Regions from separate parts of the Micromonospora sp. NPDC049139 genome, predicted to be linked through region 1. Evidence: riboswitches for the same ligand, from Rfam matches in the RefSeq annotation. Region 1 holds a riboswitch; each other region holds the start of a gene.
The links. Region 1 has a riboswitch for cobalamin ahead of cobN (cobaltochelatase subunit CobN). Riboswitches for the same ligand answer to the same signal wherever they lie in the genome.
Positions count from the first base shown of each region.

Region 2: another riboswitch for cobalamin. It lies ahead of bluB (5,6-dimethylbenzimidazole synthase); the one in region 1 lies ahead of cobN (cobaltochelatase subunit CobN).
Region 3: another riboswitch for cobalamin. It lies ahead of ACZ6Q9_RS25395 (ABC transporter substrate-binding protein); the one in region 1 lies ahead of cobN (cobaltochelatase subunit CobN).

Region 1 covers NZ_JBVJHK010000018.1:69,766-77,380, reverse strand. The annotation lists gene ACZ6Q9_RS26070 (MFS transporter) at 1-988, shown strand, start outside; gene ACZ6Q9_RS26065 (serine hydrolase domain-containing protein) at 1,070-2,518, opposite strand; gene ACZ6Q9_RS26060 (sensor histidine kinase) at 2,627-3,778, shown strand; gene ACZ6Q9_RS26055 (response regulator) at 3,771-4,427, shown strand; cobalamin riboswitch at 4,545-4,674, shown strand; gene cobN (cobaltochelatase subunit CobN) at 5,041-7,615, shown strand, end outside.
Region 2 covers NZ_JBVJHK010000005.1:140,256-147,870, forward strand. The annotation lists gene ACZ6Q9_RS11830 (dihydrolipoyl dehydrogenase family protein) at 1-1,042, shown strand, start outside; gene ACZ6Q9_RS11835 (crotonase/enoyl-CoA hydratase family protein) at 1,066-1,827, opposite strand; gene ACZ6Q9_RS11840 (EamA family transporter) at 1,870-2,787, opposite strand; cobalamin riboswitch at 3,060-3,254, shown strand; gene bluB (5,6-dimethylbenzimidazole synthase) at 3,292-3,921, shown strand; gene ACZ6Q9_RS11850 (Rieske (2Fe-2S) protein) at 4,071-4,910, shown strand; partial or broken gene ACZ6Q9_RS11855 (LysM peptidoglycan-binding domain-containing protein) at 5,319-6,386, opposite strand; gene ACZ6Q9_RS11860 (pilus assembly protein TadG-related protein) at 6,401-6,850, opposite strand; gene ACZ6Q9_RS11865 (TadE/TadG family type IV pilus assembly protein) at 6,847-7,326, opposite strand; gene ACZ6Q9_RS11870 (TadE family protein) at 7,311-7,615, opposite strand, start outside.
Region 3 covers NZ_JBVJHK010000017.1:98,711-106,325, forward strand. The annotation lists gene ACZ6Q9_RS25375 (sensor histidine kinase) at 1-3, opposite strand, end outside; gene ACZ6Q9_RS25380 (hypothetical protein) at 179-544, opposite strand; gene ACZ6Q9_RS25385 (ABC transporter ATP-binding protein) at 589-1,356, opposite strand; gene ACZ6Q9_RS25390 (FecCD family ABC transporter permease) at 1,356-2,540, opposite strand; gene ACZ6Q9_RS25395 (ABC transporter substrate-binding protein) at 2,546-3,553, opposite strand; cobalamin riboswitch at 3,583-3,765, opposite strand; gene ACZ6Q9_RS25400 (ABC transporter ATP-binding protein) at 3,850-4,563, opposite strand; gene ACZ6Q9_RS25405 (ABC transporter ATP-binding protein) at 4,560-5,636, opposite strand; gene ACZ6Q9_RS25410 (ABC transporter permease) at 5,633-6,502, opposite strand; gene ACZ6Q9_RS25415 (ABC transporter permease) at 6,495-7,532, opposite strand; gene ACZ6Q9_RS25420 (ABC transporter substrate-binding protein) at 7,502-7,615, opposite strand, start outside.

The DNA of each region.
Region 1 (7,615 bases):
GGTTCTGGTCCTGTCGACGTTGGCCCTGGCCGTCGCGGTGGGCAGGGCGCCGATCGGCCTCGTTGTCGTCGCCGCGTTCCTGCTCGGCGTCGGCGAGACCCTGCGCGACACCGCCGCCCAGACCGCCGTTCCCCGACTGGTGGACGACGCGCAGCTGGAGAAGGCCAACGGTCGTCTCGTGGCGGGCGAGATCGTGGGCAACGAGTTCGTCGGCCCGCCGGTCGGCGCGCTTCTGTTCGTCGCGGGGGCGGCACTGCCGTTCGCCGTCAACGGCGCCTCCCTCGCGTTGGCCGTCATGCTCGTGCTGTCCCTGCCGCTGACCCTCGCCCGCCCGGCCCCGGGAGCCGCCGCCGGCGAGCCGTCCGGCGGCGCGGCCGCCCCCGCGCGGGACGGGGCGCTCGCCGGGCTGCGGTGGCTGGCCCGGCAGTCCGTGCTCCGTACGCTCGTGCTCGTCGGCGCGGCCGTCGCCGCCGCGGACAGCGCCTGGTTCGCGATCTTCGTGTTGTACGCGCGGGACAGCCTCGGCCTCGGCGCGCTCGGCTTCGGCCTGCTGCTGGCCACCGGCGCGGGCGGCGGCCTCGCCGGCTCCCTCGTCGCCGACCGGCTGATCGCCCGCTTCCGGCACCGGCACGTGCTGACGTGGTCGATGGCGGTCACCGCCGGCGCGCCGGCGCTCCTGGTCGTCGCGCCGCACCGGGTCGCCGCCGTGGCCGTCGTCGTCAGCACCAGCGCGGCGTTCGCCGTCCTCAACGTGGCCGCGCTGTCGCTCCGGCAGCGCCTCGTGCCCGGCGACCTGCTCGGCCGGGTGGTCGCCGCCTCCCGGGTCCTCACCTACGGTTGCACCGCGCTGGGGGCACTCGCCGGCGGCGCGCTGGCCGCCGGCCTGGGCCTGGACGCGCCGTTCCTGCTCAGCGGCGCCGTCGCGGTGGCAGCGACCGTCGCCTGGAGCGTCGCGTCCCGGCCCTCCGCGCCGGCCGACCCGGCCTGACGGAGGCGTTGTCCCCCACCGCCCCGGCGACCCGGCCGGCGGGCGCGAACGGTCGGCTCACCAGCAGGGCCGTGCCTGTCGTCAGCCGCGCCCGCGACGTCCGAGTCCGACGAGCCGGGCCACGAGGACGGCGGCGCAGCCGAGCGTCGCGGTGACCAGCAGCACCATGAACGTCGGATAGATGTACGCCACCTGGATCCAGGCGACGTCGCGACCCCGGTAGAGCCAACCGACCACCACGTGGATCGAGGCGAGCAGCGGCAGCGGCGCGAGCAGCGGAAGCAACCGCACCAGCGCCCAGGGGCGTACCGTCCGGCCGGCGGCCCAGCGGCGTGACCGGAGCACGCCCCGGCCGGCGAGTGCGGCGGAGGCGACCGCCAGCACCAGCAGCACGGCGTCGACGACCACGAGCGGCGTGCCCGCCGAGGGCGCCGACGTTCCCTCGACCAGCGCGATGAGCCGCTCGGCGAGGGCCGACGCGTGGCCGTACGCCAGTCCGGTGTTCGCCATGACCGCGACCCCGTAGCCGGACGCGGGCAGCAGCGCCTGGTACGCCGTCGAGGTGAACAGGTCACCGCTGTGCGCGATCATCGGCGCCCCCGACCCGGTCTTCTCCACGAACCAGCCGAGGGCGTAGGAGGTGGAGACCGCGGACGGGCGGTGCAGCGTGGCGAGGCCCGCCGGGGAGACGACCGCCGTGCCCTCCGGACCGCGGCCCTGGTTGCCCTGCGCGATCAGCCACGCCGCCATGTCGTGCGCCGAGCTGAGCACCCCGCCGGAGCCGTTGCCGAAGGCCGGCGGCTCGGGCAGGGCGACCGGTCTGCCGAGGACCATGAGGTGGCCGCGCGCGCTCGACGGCAGGTCGGCGGCCACGTCGAGGGTGCGACTGTCGGTCATGCCGAGCGGGGCGAAGACCCGCGTCCGCAGGTACTCGTCGAACGGCAGCCCGCTGACCACCTCGACCAGTCGCGCGGCCACCTGGAAGTTCGGGTTGTGGTACTCCCACCTCGTGCCGGGGGCGGCGGCCAACCGGGCCGTACGCATCCCCGCGACGGCCTCCCGCAGCGAACCCGGCTGCCGCCTGCTGAACGCGGGGAACGTCGTGTCCGACATCCCGGAGGTCTGGTCGAGCAGCTGCCGCACGGTGATCCGGGCCGCCCGGGGGTCGTCCATCGTGAACTCCGGCAGGTGCCGGTGGACCGGCCCGTCGAGTTCCACCCGGCCCGCCTCGACCAGCTGCATCACGGCGAGGGCGGTGAACGACTTGCTCACCGACGCCACGGCCATCGGGGTGCGCGCCGTGATCGGGTCGCCGGCGGGGGTGTGGCCGTACCCGGCGGCGTGCACCACCGCGGTCCCCCGGGTGACGGCCACCGCGACGCCGGGCAGCCCGGTGGCGTCGCGGTACTGGCGGACGGCGGCGTCGACGGCGGCGGCGTCGATCCCGACCGGGGGTGCGGCCGGGGCTGCCGGGGCGGGCGACGCGGCGAGCGCCACCGTACCGGCCAGGACGAGGAGTCGCATGATCATGGTCGGAGTCTCGGCCGGTCGCGGACCCCGCACATCGGATCGTGGTCCGAACCCGGGATCGGACCGTGGTCCGACGCCCGGCGGCCGGCCGGTGGATACGGTGATCCGGTGGTCACCTCGGGGCGGCTCGTGCTGCGGCATTTGATGGCGTTCGACGCGCTGGTGGGCGTCGCCCTCGTGCTCCTCACGGTGTTCCGGACGCCCGGCGCCCCGGCGCTCGCCGGTGGCCTGGCGGTGCTGTTCGGGGCTCCGCTCGCCGTCCGCCGGCGCTGGCCGGCGCCGGTGCTCGCCGTCGTGGTGCCGGCGGGGGCGGTGGCGGTCGCCGTCGGGGCGGCCGGCGACGCGGTGGTGTTCGCGGTCGCGTTCGCGCTCTACCCGGTCGCGCTGGTCACCTCCACCCGGGAGGGCGTGTCGGCGCTCGTCGTGGTGCTGGCCGCCCTCACGGGCGCGGGGCTGGCGGGCGGCACGGTCCCCGGGCTGCCGATCGTCCCGACCCGGGCGGGGGAGGAGTCGTTCGCCGCCACGCCGGTCCCGGTCCTGCTCTACGCCGCGACCGTCGTCGCCGCTTCGTGGGCGCTCGCCCGCGCGGTGCGCGCCCGTCGACGTCACGTCGCCCAACTCGCCGCGTCGCGTGCCGACCAGGCGGTGGCCGAGGAACGGTTGCGCATCGCCCGGGACATCCACGACGTGGTCGGGCACAGCCTCAGCCTGATCGCCATGAAGGCGGCCGTCGCCAACCACCTGGCGGACAGCCATCCCGAGCAGGGCCGGGCCGCCCTGGGCACGATCGAGCGGGTCAGCCGGAGCGCGCTCGACGACATCCGGGTCGTGCTCGGCGCGCTGCGCGACCCGGCCGACACCGCGCCGAGCTTCGCCGAACTCGACCGGCTGGTCGAGGCCGTCCGGTCCGCCGGTGTCACCGTCGACGTCGACCGGGCGACCGACCTGACCCGGGTGCCCGCGGCCGTGCAGGCCTCGGCGTACCGCATCGTGCAGGAGGCACTCACCAACGTGCTGCGCCACGCCGGCCCGACCCGCTGTCGGCTCGCCGTGGCGGTCGAGCCCGGGGCGCTGGCCGTCGCCGTCGTCGACGACGGGGGGTCGGGGCGCGCCGTCGGGCCGCCCGGCCATGGGCTGCGGGGCATGCGCGAGCGGGCCGTGATGCACGGCGGCACCCTGGCGGCCGGCGTCGAGCCCGGCGGCGGCTTCGCCGTGCGCGCCCGGCTGCCGTTCACCCCGGCGGTGCCGGACGATGGGTGAGCCCGTACGCGTGCTCCTGGCCGACGACGACGTGCTGCTGCGCGGCACCCTCCGGCTGCTGGTCGATGCCACCCCGGGAATGACCGTGGTGGCCGAGGCGGGCACCGGGCGGGCGGCCGTCGAACTCGCGAGGACGCACTCGCCCGAGGTGGTGCTGATGGACGTCCGGATGCCCGAGATGGACGGCATCACCGCCACCGAGCAGGTCACCGCCGGCCGGGACGCGCCCCGGGTGCTCGTCCTCACCACCTTCGACCTCGACGACTACGTGTACCGGGCGCTGCGGGCCGGGGCGAGCGGCTTCCTGCTCAAGGACACGTCCCCCGTACGGCTGCTCGACGCGATCAGGGTGGTCGCCGCGGGCGAGGCGCTGCTGGCCCCCAGCGTCACCCGTCGGCTCATCGCCGAGTTCACCCGGATGCCGGCGGCCCGACGGGTGCCGGGACGGCTCGACGGGGTGACCCCACGGGAGCGGGAGGTGTTGACGTTGATCACCCGTGGGATGTCTAACACCGAGATCGAGCAGCACCTGCACCTCAGCCGGGGCACCGTCAAGACGCACATCGGCCGGTTGCTGACGAAGCTGGGCGTCCGCGATCGGGCGCAACTGGTGATCGCGGGCTACGAGTCGGGGCTCGCCGACCGGTGAGGTTCGGTCGACCGTCGTGAGCGCCGCGCCGCGCCGGCCCGGCGGGGCCGGCGTCCGATCCCGTCGCGTTGACCTGGGGGCCGGGGGTGTGGCAGCATTCGCGGCCTGACGGCAGTGAAGGAAGCCGGTGTGATTCCGGCGCGGTCCCGCCACTGTCACCGGGGAGCGATCCCCCCTCGTGAGTCACGGCCGTGCGTGCGCGGTTGGAAGACCGGGGGTGAGCGTCGATCCGGGAGCCAGGATACTTCGGCCGTCGGGAGTGACCCCAGGGCGTGGACACCCGAGGAGGACCCGATGACGCACCGCGTCTCCGCCATCGACGATCATCGTCGCATCGTGCCCGGCCGCCACAGCGCGCCGGCGAGCAGCCGTATTTCCGCAGCCCCGTCCGGCCGCCGCGGCGCGCGTCCGGCCGGCCGTGGTGTGCCCGCCCCCGGTCGCCCCGCAGCGGTCGGGCGCGTCGCCCGTCCCTGACGCCCGCACCGCGCCGCCCGACCCCGTCGGCCCGCCGGTGAGCCGCTTCCCGGCCCGCCGTACCCGCTGAACCGCGCCCACCCCTCGTACCGTCCGGTCGTCCTCGCGTCGATCCGGGCGTCACTCTCCGGAGCCGTCCGTGCGCATCCTGCTGCTGTCCACCGCCGACACCGACCTGCTCGCCGCCCGCGCCAGCGGCGCCGACTACCGACTCGCCAACCCCGCCCGGGTCGCCGCCGACGCCGTGCCCGCGCTGCTCGACGGCGTGGACCTCGCGGTCGTACGCCTGCTCGGCGGCCGGCAGGCGTGGCCGGACGGGCTCGCCACGGTCCTGGCCTCCGGCGTGCCCACGGTCGTGCTCAGCGGCGAGGCCGCGCCGGACGCGGACCTGATGGCGGCCTCCACCGTCCCCGCCGGCGTGGCCACCCAGGCGCTGGCCTACCTGGTCGAGGGCGGCCCGGAGAACCTCGCCCAGCTCGCCCGCTTCCTCTCCGACACGGTGCTGCTCACCGGCGAGGGGTTCGCCCCGCCCGCGTCGACCCCGACGTACGGCGTCCACGGCGACCGTCCCGCGCGGCCCGACCGGCCGACCGTGGGGATCGTCTTCTACCGGGCGCACTCCCTCGCCGGCAACACCGGCTTCGTCGACACCCTCGCCGACGCCGTCGACGCGGCCGGCGGCAACCCGCTGCCGATCTTCTGCGGCTCGCTGCGCGGCCTCACCGCCGGCGCGGGCCCGCTGGGCCTCTTCGCCGGCTGCGACGCCCTGCTGGTCACCGTGCTGGCCGCCGGCGGCACGGTCGCCGCCGACGCCTCCGGCGGCGGCGACGAGGACGCCTGGGACGTGGGCGCGCTCGCCGCCCTCGACGTGCCGGTGATCCAGGCGCTCTGCCTCACCAGCACCCGCGAGCAGTGGGCCGGCAGCGACGCCGGACTGTCCCCGCTGGACGCCGCGATGCAGGTTGCCGTCCCCGAGTTCGACGGCCGGATCGTCACCGTGCCGTTCTCGTTCAAGCGGATCGACGCCGACGGGCTCTCCAGCTACGTCGCCGATCCGGAGCGGGCCGCCCGGGTGGCCGGCATCGCCGTGCGGCACGCCCGGCTGCGACACGTGCCCAACGCCGACAAGCGGCTCGCGGTCGTGCTCAGCTCCTACCCGACGAAGCACTCCCGGGTCGGCAACGCCGTCGGCCTGGACACCCCGGCCTCGGCGGTCCGGCTGCTCGCCGCCCTCGCCGAGGCCGGCTACCACCTCGGCGACGCCCCCGTGCCCGACGACGGGGACGCGCTCATCCACGCCCTCATCGCCGCCGGGGGGCACGACGTCGAGTGGCTCACCCCGGAACAGCTCGCCGCCGCCGAGGCGCGGGTGCCCGGGGCGACGTACCGGCGCTGGTTCGACCAGGCGCCGGCGGAGCTGCGGGAGCGGATGCTCGCCCACTGGGGGGAGCCGCCCGGCGGGCTCTACACCGACGGCGGGGACATCGTGCTGGCCGGGCTGCGCTTCGGCAACGTGGTGCTGCTGATCCAGCCGCCGCGCGGCTTCGGCGAGAACCCGATCGCCATCTACCACGACCCGGACCTGCCGCCGAGCCACCACTACCTGGCCGCGTACCGCTGGCTGGCCGCGCCCGCCACCGACGGCGGCTTCGGCGCGGACGCGGTGGTGCACCTGGGCAAGCACGGCACCCTGGAGTGGCTGCCCGGCAAGGGCCTCGGGCTGGCCGCCGACTGCGCCCCCGACGCCGTCCTCGGCGACCTGCCGCTGGTCTACCCGTTCATCGTCAACGACCCCGGCGAGGGCACCCAGGCCAAGCGCCGCGCGCACGCCGTCGTCGTCGACCACCTGGTGCCGCCGATGGCCCGCGCCGAGACGTACGGCGACCTGGCGAAGCTGGAGCAACTCCTCGACGAGTACGCCACCGTGCAGGCGCTCGACCCCGCCAAGGTGCCCACCGTGCAGGCGCAGATCTGGGCCCTGGTGCGCGCCGCGGAGCTGCACCACGACCTGCACGCCGAGGACATGCCGGCCGCCGAGGACTTCGACGACTTCGTGCTGCACCTCGACGGGTACCTCTGCGAGGTCAAGGACGTGCAGATCCGCGACGGCCTGCACATCCTCGCCGCCGCGCCCACCGGCGAGCCCCGGGTCAACCTCGTCCTCGCCGTGCTGCGCGCCCCGCAGGTCTGGGGCGGCGCCCGCGCCCTGCCCGGCCTGCGCCAGGCCCTCGCCGCCGCGTACGGGCTCGACGAGCAGGCGCTGCTCGCCGCGCCGGGGGAGCGGCTGGCCGTGCCCGAGGCGCTGACCGACACCGTCGACGGGCCGGCCGGCACCGCCGCCGACGCCGTCGACCTGATCGAGGCCCTCGCGCGCCGGCTGGTCGTCGGCATGGAGACCCTCGGCTGGGACGCCGACAAGGTCGACGCCGTGGTCGAGGAGGTCACCGGCCGGGCCGTCCCGGACGCCGCCGCCGTGCTCCGCTTCGCCGCCACCGAGCTGGTGCCCCGGCTGGACCGCACGACCGACGAGATCGACCGGGTGGTGGGTGCGCTCGACGGGCGGTTCGTGCCGCCCGGCCCGTCCGGCTCGCCCACCCGGGGCCTGGTCAACGTGCTCCCCACCGGCCGGAACTTCTACTCCGTCGACCCCAAGGCGATCCCCAGCCGCAACGCCTGGGACGTCGGGGTCGCCCTGGCCGACTCGCTGCTGGCCC
Region 2 (7,615 bases), on a different contig from region 1:
GCCGTCCGTGCCGCCGGTCGACGGGCTGGCCGACACGCCGTACTGGACCAACCGCCAGGCGATCGAGGTCGAGGAGTTGCCGGAGTCGCTGCTGGTGCTGGGCGGCGGCGCGATCGGCCTGGAGCTGGCCCAGGTGTTCGCCAGGTTCGGCGTCCAGGTCACCGTCGTCGAGGCGGCGGACCGGGTGCTCGCGGTCGAGGAGCCGGAGGCGTCCGAGGTGGCCGCCGCCGCGCTGCGCGCCGACGGGGTGGAGATCCACACTGGCATACGGGCGGAGCGGGTCCGCCACGACGGGCGCGGCTTCACGCTGCACGGGGCCGACGGGGCGGAGTTCACCGGGCAGCGGCTGCTGGTGGTGACCGGCCGCCGGGCCCACCTCGACGAGTTGGGCCTGGACACCGTCGGGGTGGACGCCGGCCAGCGGTACCTGGCCGTCGACGACCGGCTGCGCGTCACCGACGGGATGTGGGCGGTCGGCGACGTCACCGGGGAGGGCGCGTTCACCCACGTCGCCATGTACCAGGCGGGAATCGTCGTCGCCGACGTGCTCGACCACGCCCGGCACGCCGACGGTGGGCCGGACGCCAGCGGCACCGCCCGCATGACGGGCGGCGCGGCCGGCGCGGTCAGCGCGTCCGGCACCACCGGGTCGGGCGCCTCCGCCGGCGCGGTGCCGCGCGCCGACTACCGCGCGCTGCCCCGGGTCACCTTCACCGACCCCGAGATCGGCGCGGTCGGCCTCACCGAACGGCAGGCCCGCGAGCGCGGGATCAACGTGCAGGTCGGCCTCGCCGAACTGCCGTCGTCGGCGCGCGGCTGGATCCACCGGAGCGGCAACGAGGGCTTCGTCAAGCTGGTCGCCGACGCCGACCAGGGCGTGCTGATCGGCGCGACGTCGGTCGGGCCGGCCGGCGGCGAGGTGCTCTCCGGGCTGGTGGTGGCGGTGCACGCGGCCGTACCGCTGGCCCGGCTCCGGCACATGATCTACGCCTACCCGACGTTCCACCGGGCCATCGAGGACGCGCTGCGGCACCTGCGCTAGACGGTCGCGCCGCCGCGCCCGCGCTAGACGGCCGCGCCGTGCCGCCCGGCGCCGGCGGCGAACCGGGCCGCCCCGGCCGCCGCGTCGGCGGCGAGCGAGCCCATCCCGTACGCCAGCTCGGTCGCCAGCGCCGCCGGCTCCGGCTGGCCGGCGCCGGCCAGCACGGCGGCCCGGTCGTTGCGCAGGCAGGTCTGCGGGTGCCGGGCGATCTCGGCCGCCAGCCGCTCGGCCGCCGCCCGCGCCTCACCCGGGGCGACCAGCCGGTTCACCAGCCCCATCGCGTACGCCTCCTCGGCCGGCACCGGCCGGCCGGTGAGGATCAGGTCCATCGCCCGGCTCTCGCCGATCAGCCGGGGCAGCCGGACCGTCCCCCCGTCGATCAGCGGCACCCCCCAGCGCCGGCAGAACACCCCGAGGACCGCGTCGGACTCGGCGACCCGTAGGTCGCACCAGAGCGCCAGCTCCAACCCGCCGGCCACGGCGTGACCGGAGATCGCGGCGATCACCGGCTTGCCGAGCGTCATCCGGGTCGGGCCCATCGGGCCGTCCCCCTCCGGCTCGACCCGGTTGCCGCTCGGGGTGCCGATCGCCTTCAGGTCGGCCCCCGCGCAGAACGTGCCGCCGGCGCCCCAGAGCACGGCCACCGCCGCGTCGGGGTCGGCCTCGAAGGCGCGGAACGCGTCGGCCAGGGCCCGGGCCGTCGGCCCGTCGACCGCGTTGCGGGCCGCCGGGCGGTCCAGGATCACCGTGGTCACCGGCCCGTCGTGCTCGACGCGTACGCCCATCGGCACAGCATGCCCCGGTGGTGCCGACGGCGCCAGGGGGCGTCAGCGCGCCTTCGCGGCGCCGGGCCGGACCAGGGTCGCGCCCAGCGCGGCGCCGACCACGCACGCCACCCCGGCCGCCTGCGGCCAGGCCAGCAGCTCGCCCAGCAGGACCAGCCCGACCAGCGCGCCGATCGCCGGCTCCAGGCTGAGCAGGATCGCGAAGACCCGGGCCGGCATCCGGCGCAGCGCGGCCAGTTCGGCCGAGTACGGCAGCACCGACGACAGCAGTGCCACCACGACGCCCAGCGCTAGGGTCCACGGGTCGAGCAGCGCCGTGCCGCTGCCGGCGACCCCGAACGGCAGTACGGCGAGCGCGGCGACGGCCATTCCCAGCGCGAGGCCCCGGCTGCCCGGCATGCGGGCGCTGACCGCCTTGCCGAGCAGCACGTACCCGGCCCAGCCGACCGCGATGGCGACGCACAACAGCAGCCCCACCCGGTCCACCCCGGTCCCGCCGAGCCCGCTGATCAGCAGCACCCCGCCGCCCGCCAGGACCGCCCACGCCACGTCGGCGGGCCGGCGGCTGCCGGCGAGCGACACCAGCAGCGGCCCCGCGAACCCGATGGTGACCGCCACGCCGAGCGGCACCCGGTGCAGCGCCGCGTAGAAGGCGAGGTTCATCAGCGCCAGGGTGAGCCCGAACGCCCCGACCAGGCCGGCGGCGCGCCAGCCCAGCCGCAGCCCGGGCCGGGCCACGAGCAGCAGGATCAGCGCGGCGAAGCCGAGCCGCAGCGTGGTCGTACCGCCGGCGCTGGTGCTGCCGAAGAGCTGCTTGGCGACGGCCGCGCCGACCTGGGTGGAGAGCATGCCCAGCAGCATCAGCAGCGGTGGCGGCACGGCCCGGGGTCGGCCGAGGGCGACGGTCAGTCGGGCCGCCGGGTGGCCGGCCGGCAGCGGGCGGGAGGCGAGTGCGTACACCCGGACCACACTGGTCGCGGACGGCGCGGCCCGCGACCGGATTTCCCCGCCCGGCCGGCGGATCCGGGCGGCGGTCCGATCCCCGGCGGGTCCGGCCCCTGGCGGGTTCGGCCCTGGCGGGTCCGGCCGGGTGGCGGATCCGGGTGGCGGTCCGGTCCCTGGCGGGTTCGGCCCTGGCGGGTCCGGTCGGGCGGCGGCGGGGCGGCGGACGCAGGCGTCCGACTGGCCCAGCAGCGCCGGTCCGGTTGGCGCGGCGCTAGCATGCCGGGCGGCACGATCATGTGAGGTGCCCCGCGCGAGCGGGGAGAATCGGGAAGCCGGTGCGAATCCGGCACGGGCCCGCCGCGGTGACCGGGGAGCCACCGTCCACGCGCGAGAGCGCAGCCACTGGCCCGCCCGGGCCGGGAAGGCGGACGGCCAGGCGTCGATCCGGGAGTCCGAAGACCGGCCTCGCGGTCAGGTGCCCACGCCCCGAGCGTGGGCCGAGCGCAGCGGGAGCCTGCCTTGGATCTCTACGACGTCATTCATCGCCGCCGGGACGTCCGCGGCCAGTTCACCGGGGCGCCGGTGCCCGACGAGACGCTGCACCGCGTCCTGACCGCGGCGCACGCCGCGCCGAGCGTCGGCTACTCCCAGCCCTGGGACTTCGTACTCGTCCGCGACCCCGAGCTGCGGCGCCGGTTCCACGAGCACGTCCAGGCCGAGCGGGACACCTTCGCCGCCACCCTGGACGGGGAGGCGGCCGAGCGGTTCGCCCGCATCAAGATCGACGGGGTGCTGGAGTCCACCCTGTCCGTGGTGGTCACCTACGACCCGGCCCGCGGCGGCGCCGCCGTGCTCGGGCGGCACGCCATCGCCGACACCGGGCTCTACTCGGCCTGCCTCGCCATCCAGAACCTCTGGCTGGCCGCCACCGCCGAGGGGCTCGGCGTCGGGTGGGTGTCGTTCTACCGGGAGCCCTGGCTGGCTGAGCTGCTCGGCATCCCCGACGGCGTACGGCCGGTGGCGTGGCTCTGCCTCGGGCCGGTCACCCACTTCGAGGCCGTGCCCGACCTGGCCCGGCACGGCTGGCGGCAGAAGCGCCCGCTGGCCGAGGCGATCCACCACGACCGCTGGACGTCGCCGGACCGCTGACCTCACCACCGCGGAAGGGCAGGGCCCATCCGGCCGGACGCGCCTGGTTCCGGGCCGGCAGAAACCTAGTCACGCACCGCTGCGGATCCGTCACCGGATACCGGTTTGCGGTCGCTCCTGCCGGGAAGTCGGTACGGGTGCGAGCACTCATGACGAAGATCGAGCAGGCCTCCGCGCTGGACCGGATCGGCGACCGGTTGCAGCGGGCCGTCCAGGCCACCCTCCGCCCGAGGCGCGTTCGCGACCTGCTGCACGGTGTCTGGCTGGGGCACCCGCTGCACCCGGCGATGGTGCAGGTGCCGGTCGGCGCGTGGCTCAGCACGGCCGTGCTGGACCTGATGCAGGGGCAGCGCCGCGCCGCCACCACGCTGTGCGCGGTGGGCACCATCAGCGCCCTGCCGGCTGCGGTCGCCGGGCTCAACGACTGGGCAGCCCTCGCCCGAGACCAGCGCCGGATCGGCCTGGTGCACGCCGCCTCCAACAGCATCGGCCTGGCGTTCTACGCCGGCTCCGTGGCCGCCCGGATGACCGGCCGGCACAACCTCGGCCGTACGCTCGGCTTCCTCGGGCTCAGTGCCGCGAGCACGGGGGCGTACATCGGCGGGCACCTGGCGTACAAGCAGGGCGCGCAGGTCAACCAGAGCATCTCCGAGCTGCACCGGATGAGCGACGGCTGGCACTCGATCGCGGACATGTCCGCCCTGCCGCAGCGAAAGCTGATCACCCGGGAGATCGACGACGTTTCGGTGATCCTCTACCGGCACGGCGACGAGGTCACCGTGATGCTGGAGCGCTGCCCGCACCAGAGCGGCCCGCTCGGCAAGGGCGAGGTGCAGGAGATCGACGGGCACGCGTGCGTGGTCTGCCCGTGGCACGGCAGCACGTTCCGGCTCAACGGCGGCGAGGTCGTGCACGGGCCGTCCGGCAACGACCAGCAGGTCCTGCCCACCCGCATCGTCAACGGCATGCTGGAGACCCGCCTCCCCTGACCCACCCCACCCCACCCCACCCCCTCCCTCACACCGCCCCACCCCTCACGCCGGTTGATCTCTCACGCCGGTTGATCATGAAGCTGTTGCCGTCCTGATCGGCGTGTCGCTGCAACAACTTCATGATCAACGAGGGCGTCCGGGGGTGGGTCAGGGGCGGCGGTGGCGGCCGATTTGGGGGTCGCGGGTGGTGTCCGCGTGGGCGCCGGCCAGCGGGCGGGGGGTGGTGGGCGCGTCGCTGTGGCCGCGGGGGGTGCTGTCGCGGGGGATCGCGGTCGTCCCGGTGTGGGTGGCTGCGCCGGCGCCCCGGGGCGCCACGTCCCGTCCGGTTCCGTCGTGTGCCGTCCGGCCCCGTCCGGTTGCCTTGTGTCCGGTCGCGCGTCCGCTTCCGCTGCGGCTGCCTCCGTCCCGTCCGGCACCCCCGGTGCCTCGACGGCGTGTGGTGGCGGTGCGGGCCGCGCCTGCCGGTACGCGGGCGGGGCGGCCGCGCAGGCCAAGGACCGCGCCGATCTGCGCGCCGACGATGCTCGCCACCGCGAGGACGGCGGAGACCGCGAGTGGTCGGTTCACGCGGTCGGTCTCGCCGGCCCGGGCCGCTCCGACCGTCAGTGTCGGGGCCTCGTCGCCGGTCGCGTCGGCTGGCGGCGGCGCCGGGGCCTGCGCCGGGGGCGGGGGTGTCGCCCGCTCCGGGGTGACCTGTTCAGGGGTGGGCTGCGGGGCCGGCCGGGCCGGCAGGGGTGCGGTGGGCCGGGCGACGAGGCGGCCGGTGGCGTGCCGGCGGGCACCCCGGTCCTCGGCCTCCTGCGGGAGCTTCAGCAACTGGCCCGGGTGGATCCGGTCCGGGTCGTCGACACGGTTCAGCGCGGCCAGTTCACGGTAGTCGTCGAAGTCGTCGAGGTAGCGCTCGGCGACCCTGCCCAGGTGGTCGCCCCGGGCCACCCGGTAGACCACCGCACCGTCGGCCGAGGCCGCCGGAGCAGGCTGCGCCGCCGAGGCCGGCCAGGTGGCCTGTGGCGGGACAGCCATCGGCGCGTTTGCGATCGGCGCTGCCGGCAGGGCGTACGGGCCGGCGATCGCCGTCGCCGCGCTCGCCGCCGGGCTGGCCGCGATGATCAGCGCGACCGACCCGACCAGGGCGGCGGCGGCCCGCTGCTGGCGGCTCATGCCCGGCAGCCGGGGTGCCGGCCGGCGCAGCGCCTGCGCGCAGAGTTCCACCAGCACGGAGAAGGCGAACGTCGCCCACCCGAACCACCCGGCCAGCGCCAGCGCGCGCAGGAAGAGGCGCCCGTCGTCGCGGCTGGTCAGCGTCGCGCCGATCTCCGCGACGGTGGGCAGGTGGTCGGGCAGCGGGTTGCCGGCGAGAGCGAGCAGCGCCACCGGCGCGCCGACCAGCACCGCGCAGAGCACGACGAGCGCGCCGAACCCGGTCAGGATCCGTCCGGTCCGCCGTACGACGGAACGACCCGAAGCGGCCATGGCTGCCTTCCTTCCTACGGTGCTCCGGTGAGCGGCCGCGCGCTCGCCTCGCCGGAGACGGTGACGGTCTCGTCGAAGCCGAACAGGCCGAGCATGGCTCTGTGGTGGGTGACGGTGACGCGTACGCGGACCCGGGTCTCCCCGTCGACGACCGGGAAGCTGACGGTGTGGCCGGCGGCGCCGGCGGCGGCGAGGTAGTCGGCGACGGCCCGGCGGGCCTGCGGCCGGTTGATCCGGGTGGGCCCGCCCTCGATGGCGGTGGCCCGGTCGATGGCCTGACCGCCGGCCCGGGCGGCCTCGGCGGCGAGGTTGTCGGCCCGCTGCAACGTGCGCAGTTGGCCGGCGCCGTCGAAGGCCATGCCGATGACGGCGAGGATCCCGACCATCGCCACCGCGAGGAAGACGCTCACCCGCCCCTCGTCGCCGGGGGTGGCGGGAGCCGGCCGGACCCGACCGGCGGTCATCGCCGGCTCCGGTAGCGGTCCAGCGGCGAGGTGAAGCTCGCCGACACCCGCGTGCCGGCGGGCATCCCCGGCAGGACGGACAGGTGCAGGTCCCGGTAGGAGACGGTGCAGGCGATCCGCACGGTGACCGAGGCGTCCTGCCCGGCGGGACTGCGGAACGCCGCGTCGAGGGTGGTGGGCCTGCCGCGTACCGCGCCGCTGAAGGTCACCTCCGGGCTGCCCGCGCAGTCCAGGCCCCGCCAGTCGAGCTGCCGGCGGGCCGCGTCCCGCGCCTCCGCGCGGGCGGTGCGGGCGTCCCGGGAGATCGACGCGGCGCGGGCGGCGTCGTGGGCGGCGGCCTCGATCGCCTCGGCCGCCACGGCGGTACGCCCCGTGACCCCGGCCAGCACGATCAGCGCGATGAAGGCCGGGGCGAGCACCGCCACCTCGATCGAGACCGAGCCACGCTCGGCGGTACGGCTCACGGCGTGGTCCACCGTTCCACCGTCCCGTGGGCGGTCTGCCGCACCGGGAAGCTGACCCCGGGGACGACCGACAGGGAGCGACCGCGCACCGTGCAGGTCACCTCGGTCCTGGTGCTCTCGCAGCTCGGGGCGGGCTTGTCCCAGTCGACGAGCCAGCCGCCGGCGGCCCGCAGGAACCGGGTGGCCCGGGCCTCGCCGGCCCCGGGCGGCGCCTGGTGCAGCCGTTGCGCGTTGACGGCGCTCTGCGCGGCGTTCAGCGCGGTGGACCGGGCGACGAACCAGGCGGCGGTCTGGATCGAGG
Region 3 (7,615 bases), on a different contig from region 1:
CACCCACGATCCGGCCTGCCCACCGGAAGGCGGCCCTCCGGAGCGGGGAAAAGGCATCCACCGCTGCCGTCCGCCGCGCCACCAACCTGCCACGGGGCCAGGTTACAAAGCCACCACCTGCGTCGTTACTGCCGAAAGTCAGGTCGTCGGCACGACGGCCCGGGCAGCCCCGGCCGTCTCACCCGCCGGTGGGGAGCGTCGGGGTGACCACCGACAGCTCCAGGGTGGCGGGCAGCGGCGCGACGCCCGGCCCCCCGGCGCGCACCCAGTCGGTGATGTCGTCGACCACGGAGTCGTGCAGGACGAGACCGAACCAGACCGGCCGCGCGCCGGCCCGTCGCGCCGACGGCGCGGGGTGGACGACGACCAGGTTGGACTGCGCGCAGAGGTCGAGGCAGGCGCTGACGCGTACCCGGTGCGGCGCCGGCAGCGCGGCCCGCAGTCGCCGCAGCTGCGCGTCGTGGTCGACGGCGGGGTGTTTGCGGGTGCTGCCACAGCAGCAGTCGCGGCACACGGTGACCAGACAGCCCGGTGTGGCGGTCATGTCCGACTCCTTGGTCCCGGTCGAGCCCGGCGGCACGTGCCGGGTCACGACGCGGGCGGGTGGTAGGTGATGGTGGGCCGACCGGTGCCCGGGTGCGTCGCCACGTCGGCCTGGACGCCGTAGACGTCGGCGAGCAGCCCGGGAGTGAGGACCTCGGCGGGCGGGCCGGCGGTGACGACCCGGCCGGCGGCCAGGACGACCACCGTGTCGCAGAACATGGCGGCCAGGTTGAGGTCGTGCAGCGCGGCGAGGGTGGTGACCCCGGCGCGGCGGACCAGGTGCAGCAGTTGCAACTGGTGGCCGATGTCGAGGTGGTTGGTGGGCTCGTCGAGCAGCAGCAGGTGCGGTTGCTGGGCGAGCGCGCGGGCCAGCTGGACCCGCTGCCGTTCGCCGCCGGAGAGGGTGTGCCAGCGGCGGCCGGCGTACCCGTCGAGGTCGACCCGGGCCAGCGCGTCGGCCGCGGCGGCACGGTCGGCGTCGCTGTCCGACCATCGCGAGCGGCGGTGCGGGGTACGGCCGAGCAGCACCACCTCCTCGACGGTGAGGTCCAGGTCGGTGTCGGCGTGCTGGGCGAGCAGCGCGGCGCGGCGGGCCAGCGCCGCGCGGGGCAGGGTGGCGACGTCGTCGCCGCCGATGGTGACCCGCCCGTTGTCGGGCGCGACGAGCCGGGCGACGATCCGCAGCAGGGTGGTCTTGCCGCAGCCGTTGGGGCCGAGCAGCCCGACGAGGCTGCCCGCCGGCACGGCGCAGGTGACGTCGTCGAGGATCCGCCGGGCCGCGACGGCCCAGGACACGTCGGTGACGGCGAGCATCAGTCGCCCGCCTTCCGGCACCCGGCCCACCGTCCCCGGGGTCGCCGCGACTCTGCCGGCCGGGCCCGGTGCAGCAGGACCACGAAGGCGGGCACCCCGAGCAGCGCCGTCAGCACGCCCACCGGCAGTTCGCGGGGCGCGAACAGGGTCCGCGCGGCGGTGTCCACCCAGACCATGAAGATCGCGCCGGCGAGGACGACGACGGGCAGCAGGCGCCGGTGGTCCGCGCCGGTGAGGAACCGGGCGGCGTGCGGCAGGATCAGCCCGACGAAACCCACCGCGCCGCTGACGGCGACCAGCGCCGCGGTGAGCAGCGCGGTGGCGACCAGCAGCAGCCACCGGACCCGGGTGACGGGCACGCCGAGGGTCTCGGCGGCGTCCTCGCCGAAGGCGAAGGCGTTGAGCGTGCGGGCGTGCGCCGCCACGAGGGCGAGCACGGCGGCCAGCACCGGTACCACCCAGGCCAGGGCGGGCCAGTCGACGCGCGCCAGCGAGCCGGAGAGCCAGAAGGTGATGCTCTGCGTGGCGTGCGGGTCGGCGACCCAGACGATGACGAACGACGTCGCCGCCCCGCACAGCTGCGCGACGGCGACCCCGGCCAGCACCACCCGGGTGGGCGCCAGCGCGGCCCGCCGGCCGGCCACCGCCGCCACGACGGCGAACGCGGCCAGCGCGCCGGTGAAGGCGCCCCCGGTGAGCGCCGCGACCCCGCCGCCGACGCCGAGGACGAGCACCGCGACCGCGCCGAGCGACGCCCCGGAGGAGACCCCGAGCAGGTACGGGTCGGCCAGCGGGTTGCGGGTGACGGTCTGTGTCACCGCCCCGACGGCCGCCAGCCCGGCGCCCAGCACTGCGGCGCCGAGCACCCGGGGCAGGCGCAGCCGCCAGACGATGTGCTCGCGCAGCAGCGGCACGTCGGCGTGGGCCAGGCCCAGGCGGTCGGCCACGACGGCCCAGACCGTCGACACGGGGATGTCGGCCGGCCCGACGGTGACGGCCGCCCCGATCGACACGACCAGCACCGCCAGCAACGTGACCAGCAGCGCGACGGTGCCGACGGGACGGACGGGCCGGCCGCGCCGGACCCCGGAGGCAGTGGCGCCGGGATCCGCGCCGGCCCGACCGCGCACGGCGAGACGGCGGGCCACGGCGAGACGGCGGGCCACGGCGGTACGGCGCGCCACGGCGGTCAGCGGCCCGCTCGGGCGGGAAGCTGCGCCATCCCCGCGGCGAGCGCCTCGACGCCGAGCACCGCCCGCACCCCGGCGGTGGTGGACGAGAACGGAATGACGACGAACCGCTGCCCGGCCACCGCGGGCAGGTCCTTGAGGGTGGGGTGCCGGGCCAGGAACGCCTGCTTCGCGGCGGCCGGGTCCCAGGTCGCGTCGACCAGCACGACCGCGTCGGGGTCGCGCGCGACGGCGCTCTCCCAACTGGTGTCGGCCCAGCCGCCGGCGAGGTCGCCGAAGGCGTTGCCGATCCCGACCGCCGACATGATCATGTTGGGGCTGCCGCAGCAGGCGCCCACGCTCGGGGCGTCGGTGCCGGCGTCCCACCAGAGCACGGAGACGTCCCGCGTGCCGTCGAGCCTGGCGGCAGCGGCGGCGATCCGGGCGCGGTGGTCGGCGATGAGCGTCTCGGCCCGCTCCGGCACCCCGAAGACGGCCGCGACGTCCCGGATCTCGGCGAACACGTCCTCGACGGTGAGCTTTCCCGGCCGGTGCGGCTTCGGGCACCCGGCGGGTGAGAGATAGGTGCCGATGCCGAGCCCCGCCAGGGCGGCCCGGTCGCCGACGCCCTCGTCGCCGAAGGCGCTGTGGAACGAGGCGTAGACGAAGTCCGGCGCCGTCTCCAGGAGTTTCTCCTTGGCCGGGTACTTTCCGGACAGCACCGGCACCGATGCGTACGCGGCGGCGTGCTCCGGCAGGATCGCGTCGTCCAGGTACGCCGTGCCGGCCATGCGGTCGGCCAGGCCGAGCGCCAGCATGATCTCGGTGGCGGGCTGGTTCAGGGTCACCGCCCGCTGGGGCGGGGCGGCGACGGTGACCGGCGTGCCGCAGTTGGTCAGGGTGGCCGGCGCGCCGGATGCCGGGGCGGGGTCGTCGTCCGTGGCGCAGGCGCCGAGCAGGACGAGGAGGACGGACAGGGGCGCGGCTACGCGCCGGGACAGGGTGGACCGCACAGCGCGCACGCGCATCGGGACCGCCTTCCAGCACCTCGTGGACGGGTCATCGCAGTGCCGTGGCCGGTCTCCTGGCTGACGGGAGGTGCGTCCGTGGCCGGCCTTCCCAGGCGTGCGACACGCCCAGTGACCTCTGACGACGAGGGCCGCGGACTTCCCGATCACAGTGGCGAGGGCCGCACCGGTCTTCCACCGGCTTCCCGAACACCACGGCAGCGTCACCCTAGCCTGCGCCCGGCCCCGAATGCCACGGTGACGAATGCCATGGAGCGGCCTTCTTCACCACTGTGGACGGTGCGGCGCGCGGCGGTTCACGCTCCCGGCGGGGGCGGAAGGTCGACGACCCGGGTCGCCCAGCGGGCCATCAGGGCCGGGTCGTGGGTGATCAGCAGGACCCCGGCGCCGCGCTGCCGCTGGTAGTCGGTGATGACGGCGGCGAGGTGGGCCTGGGTGGAGGCGTCGAGCATGGCGGTGGCCTCGTCGCAGAGCAGGTAGGCCGGCCGGTGCACGAGCGCCCGGGCGAGGCAGGCCCGTTGCAGCTGCCCGTCGCTGACCGCGTGCGGGCGGCGGGCGAGCAGGTCCGCGGTGAGGCCGACGAGGTCGGCCAGCTCGGCCGCGCGGGCCCTGGCCTGCTCGGCCGGTACGCCGGTGGCGCGGAGCGGTTCGGCGACGATGTCCGCGAGGCTGAGCCGCGGGTCGGTGGCGGCGCGTGGGCTCTGGAACAGGATCGCGACGCGGGTGCGGACGGCCGCCGGCAGCCGGTGGCGGACTCCGGCGACCCGGTGGCCGTCGAGGGTGACGTGCCCGGCGTCGGGGGCGTGCAGCAGGGCGAGTACCCGGGCCAGGGTGGACTTGCCGCTGCCCGAGGGCCCGTGCAGCCCGACCGTCTCGCCGGGGGCGACGTGCAGGTCGACGCGGTCGAGGACGCGCTGCCGACCGTAGGCGACGGTGACCTGGTGGGCGGCGAGCGCGGTGGCGGTCGCCTCCGGGCCGAGGTGTCGACGGGTGGCCGTGGTCGTGGTCATGCCGGCGCTCCGACGGGCAGCGGGTGGTGGCAGGCGACCTGGCCGGAGCCGTCCACGACCGGGGTGGGCGGCGTGCGGCAGGTGTCGGTGGCGCGGTCGCAGCGCGGGGCGAAGGCGCAGCCGGCGGGCAGGTCGGTGAGCATCGGCGGGTGGCCGGGCACGGGGCGGAACGCCCGCTCGGGCAGGGCGTCGAGCAGGCCGGCGGTGTAGGGGTGGGCGGGCGCGGCGAACAGCGCCTCGGTGGGCCGGCGCTCGACGACCCGGCTGGCGTACATGACGGCGACGGTGTCGGCGACGCGGCGGGCGGCGGCCAGGTCGTGGGTGATGAGCAGGACGGCGTTGCCGGCGTCGCAGCGGCGGCGCAGCAGGTCGAGGGTGTGGTCGACCAGGGGCCGGTCGAGGCCCGTGGTCGGTTCGTCGGCGAGCAGCAGCGGCGGGTCGGGGGCGAGTGCGAGGGCGGTGGCCAGGCGTTGCGCCATGCCGCCGGAGAGCTCGTGGGGGTAGCGGTCGAGGTCGGCGGGGTCTAGCCCGACGTCGGCGGCGACCCGCTCGGCCGCCGAGGGCGCGTCGCGGCGGGCGTGCCCGTGGGCGCGCAGGGTCTCCGCCAGCAGCCGCCGGCCGGTGCGTACGGGGGTCAGCGCGGTGGCGGGGCTCTGCGGCACCAGCCCGACCGCGCGGCCGCGTACGACGCGGGCGAGGTGGCGCTCGGTGCAGCCGATCAGGTCGACCTGGTCCCCGCCGGGCGGGCGCAGCCGGGCGTGGCCGGAGACGGTGGCGTTGCCGGGGAGCAGGCCGAGCAGGGCGTGGGCGAGCACCGACTTGCCGCAGCCGGACTCCCCCACCACGGCCACCAGTTCGCCGGGGTGGACGGTGAGGCGCAGGTCGGTGACGGCCCGCACCACGGCGTCACGGAGCTGGAAGCGGACGGTCAGCCCGTCGACCTCCAGCAGGGCGGGACGAGGACCGGCCGCGCTGCCGACCGTGGAGGCGGCGCTGCCGACCGTGACGGGCGTGGCGTCGCCGGTGGCGGCGGTGCCGGCCGTGGCGGCGTGGGGCTCGCGGGTGGTGGTCAAAGGTTCAGCTCCGCTCGTACGCGCGGGTCGAGGCGGTCGCGCCACCGGCCGGTGAGGGTGGCCAGGGCCAGCGTGACGACGACGAGGAGCAGGCCGGGGACGAGGCTGGCCCACCAGGCGCCGGTGAGCAGGGAGCGCTGCCCGTCGTTGATCATGTTGCCGATGGAGGCCAGGTGCGGGGGCAGGCCGAGACCGAGGAAGGACAGCGCGGTCTCGTGCCAGACGGCGTGCGGCACCATCAGCGTGGTGGCCAGGGCCAGCCGGGGCAGCACGTGCGGGAGCAGGTGCCGGGTGATCACCCGCGCGCGGCTGGCGCCGCCGGCGATCGCGGCGTCGACGAACGGCCGGGTGCGCAGGCTGAGCAGCTCGGAGCGGACGATGCGGGCGGTGGACAGCCAGTGCGTCAGCCCGATCGACACGATCACCGCGCCGAGGCTGGGGCGCAGCATCGCGACGATGAAGATGCCCAGCAGCAGGTGCGGCAGCGCCGCGATGGTGTCGACCACCCGCATCAGCGCCCGGTCGACCCAGCCGCCGAGGGTGCCGGCGACCGCCCCGACGAAACCACCGATCACGGTCGCCACGAGCGCGGCGACCGCGCCGACGAGCAGGGAGACACGCAGGCCGTAGAGGCCGCGGTGGGCCACGTCGCGGCCCAGGTCGTCGGTGCCGGCCGGGTGCGCGGCCGAGGGCGCGAGCCGGGTACGCGCCAGGTCGACGGCGCTCTCGTCGAGCGGCCACAGGACGGGGGCGAGCAGGCAGGCGGCGACCGCGCCGACGAGCACGGCCCAGGCGACGGCGGTACCGGCGCGGCCGGCCCGCGGCTTCGGCCGCCGGACGCGGGCGGGGCGGGCGAGGTCAGTCATCGAGGCGTACCCGGGGATCGGCGGCGGAGTAGGCGAGGTCGGTGGCCAGGTTCGCGGCCAGTACCACGACGGTGGTGGCGAGGGTGGTCGCGGCCAGCAGCGGGAAGTCGCTGCCCAGCGCGGCCTGCACCGTCACCGCGCCGAGGCCGGGCAGGGAGAACACGGTCTCGACCAGGACGGCGCCCCCGATCAGCTCCGGCAGGTGGGTGCCGACGAGGGTGAGGAACGGCAGCAGCGCGGTGCGCAGGGCGTGGCCGAACAGGACGGTGCGGCCGGGCAGGCCCCGGGCCCGGGCGGCGAGGACGTGGTCGTCGCGGAGGCTCTCGGCGACGGCGTCGCGGATGAACAGGACGAACCACGGCGCCTGGGCGACCGCCAGCACCGTTACCGGCAGGACCAGGTGCCGGGCCACGTCGGCGGGGTCGGTGGTGGTGGCGGTGACGTCGGTGAGCCCGCCCGCCGGCAGCCAGCCGAGGGTCAGGGCGAACAGGGCGATCGCGGCCAACCCGATCCAGAAGACCGGCATGGACTGCACCGCGTACGCGCCGGCGCGCAGCACCCGGTCGAACCAGCCGCCGCGCTGGTACGCGGCCAGGGTGCCCAGCAGCAGGCTCGCCACGAGGACGAGGGCGAGGGCGGCGCCGACGAGCAGCAGGGTCCAGCCGGCGCGGGCGGCCAGCACGGAGGTGACGGGTTCGTGCCGGCTGGTCGACCAGCCCAGGTCACCCTGGAGCAGGTTGCCCACCCAGCGGAGGTACTGCACCGGCAGCGGGTCGTCGACCCCCCAGTTGGCGCGGATCTGCGCCAGGTTCTCCTCGCTGGTGGTGAACGCCGCCGCGCCCGCGTACTGGTGGGCGGGGTCGATCGGCGAGGCCGCGCCGAGGGCGAACATGCCGACGCTGGTGGCGGCGAGGATCGGCACGGCCACCAGCAGGCGCCGGCGGACCACGGCACCGGCTCCCGCCAGCCGTCGGCGGCGGGCGGGGGTGGCCGGTGCGGTCACTTCCTCGTCCAGGTGTGGATGTTCCACCAGAGGCTGTTGGCCACGTCGTGCTCGTGCGGCTCCACCCGCGGCGTCACCCCGGCGAGGCCGTCCTTCACGACGTAGGTGTG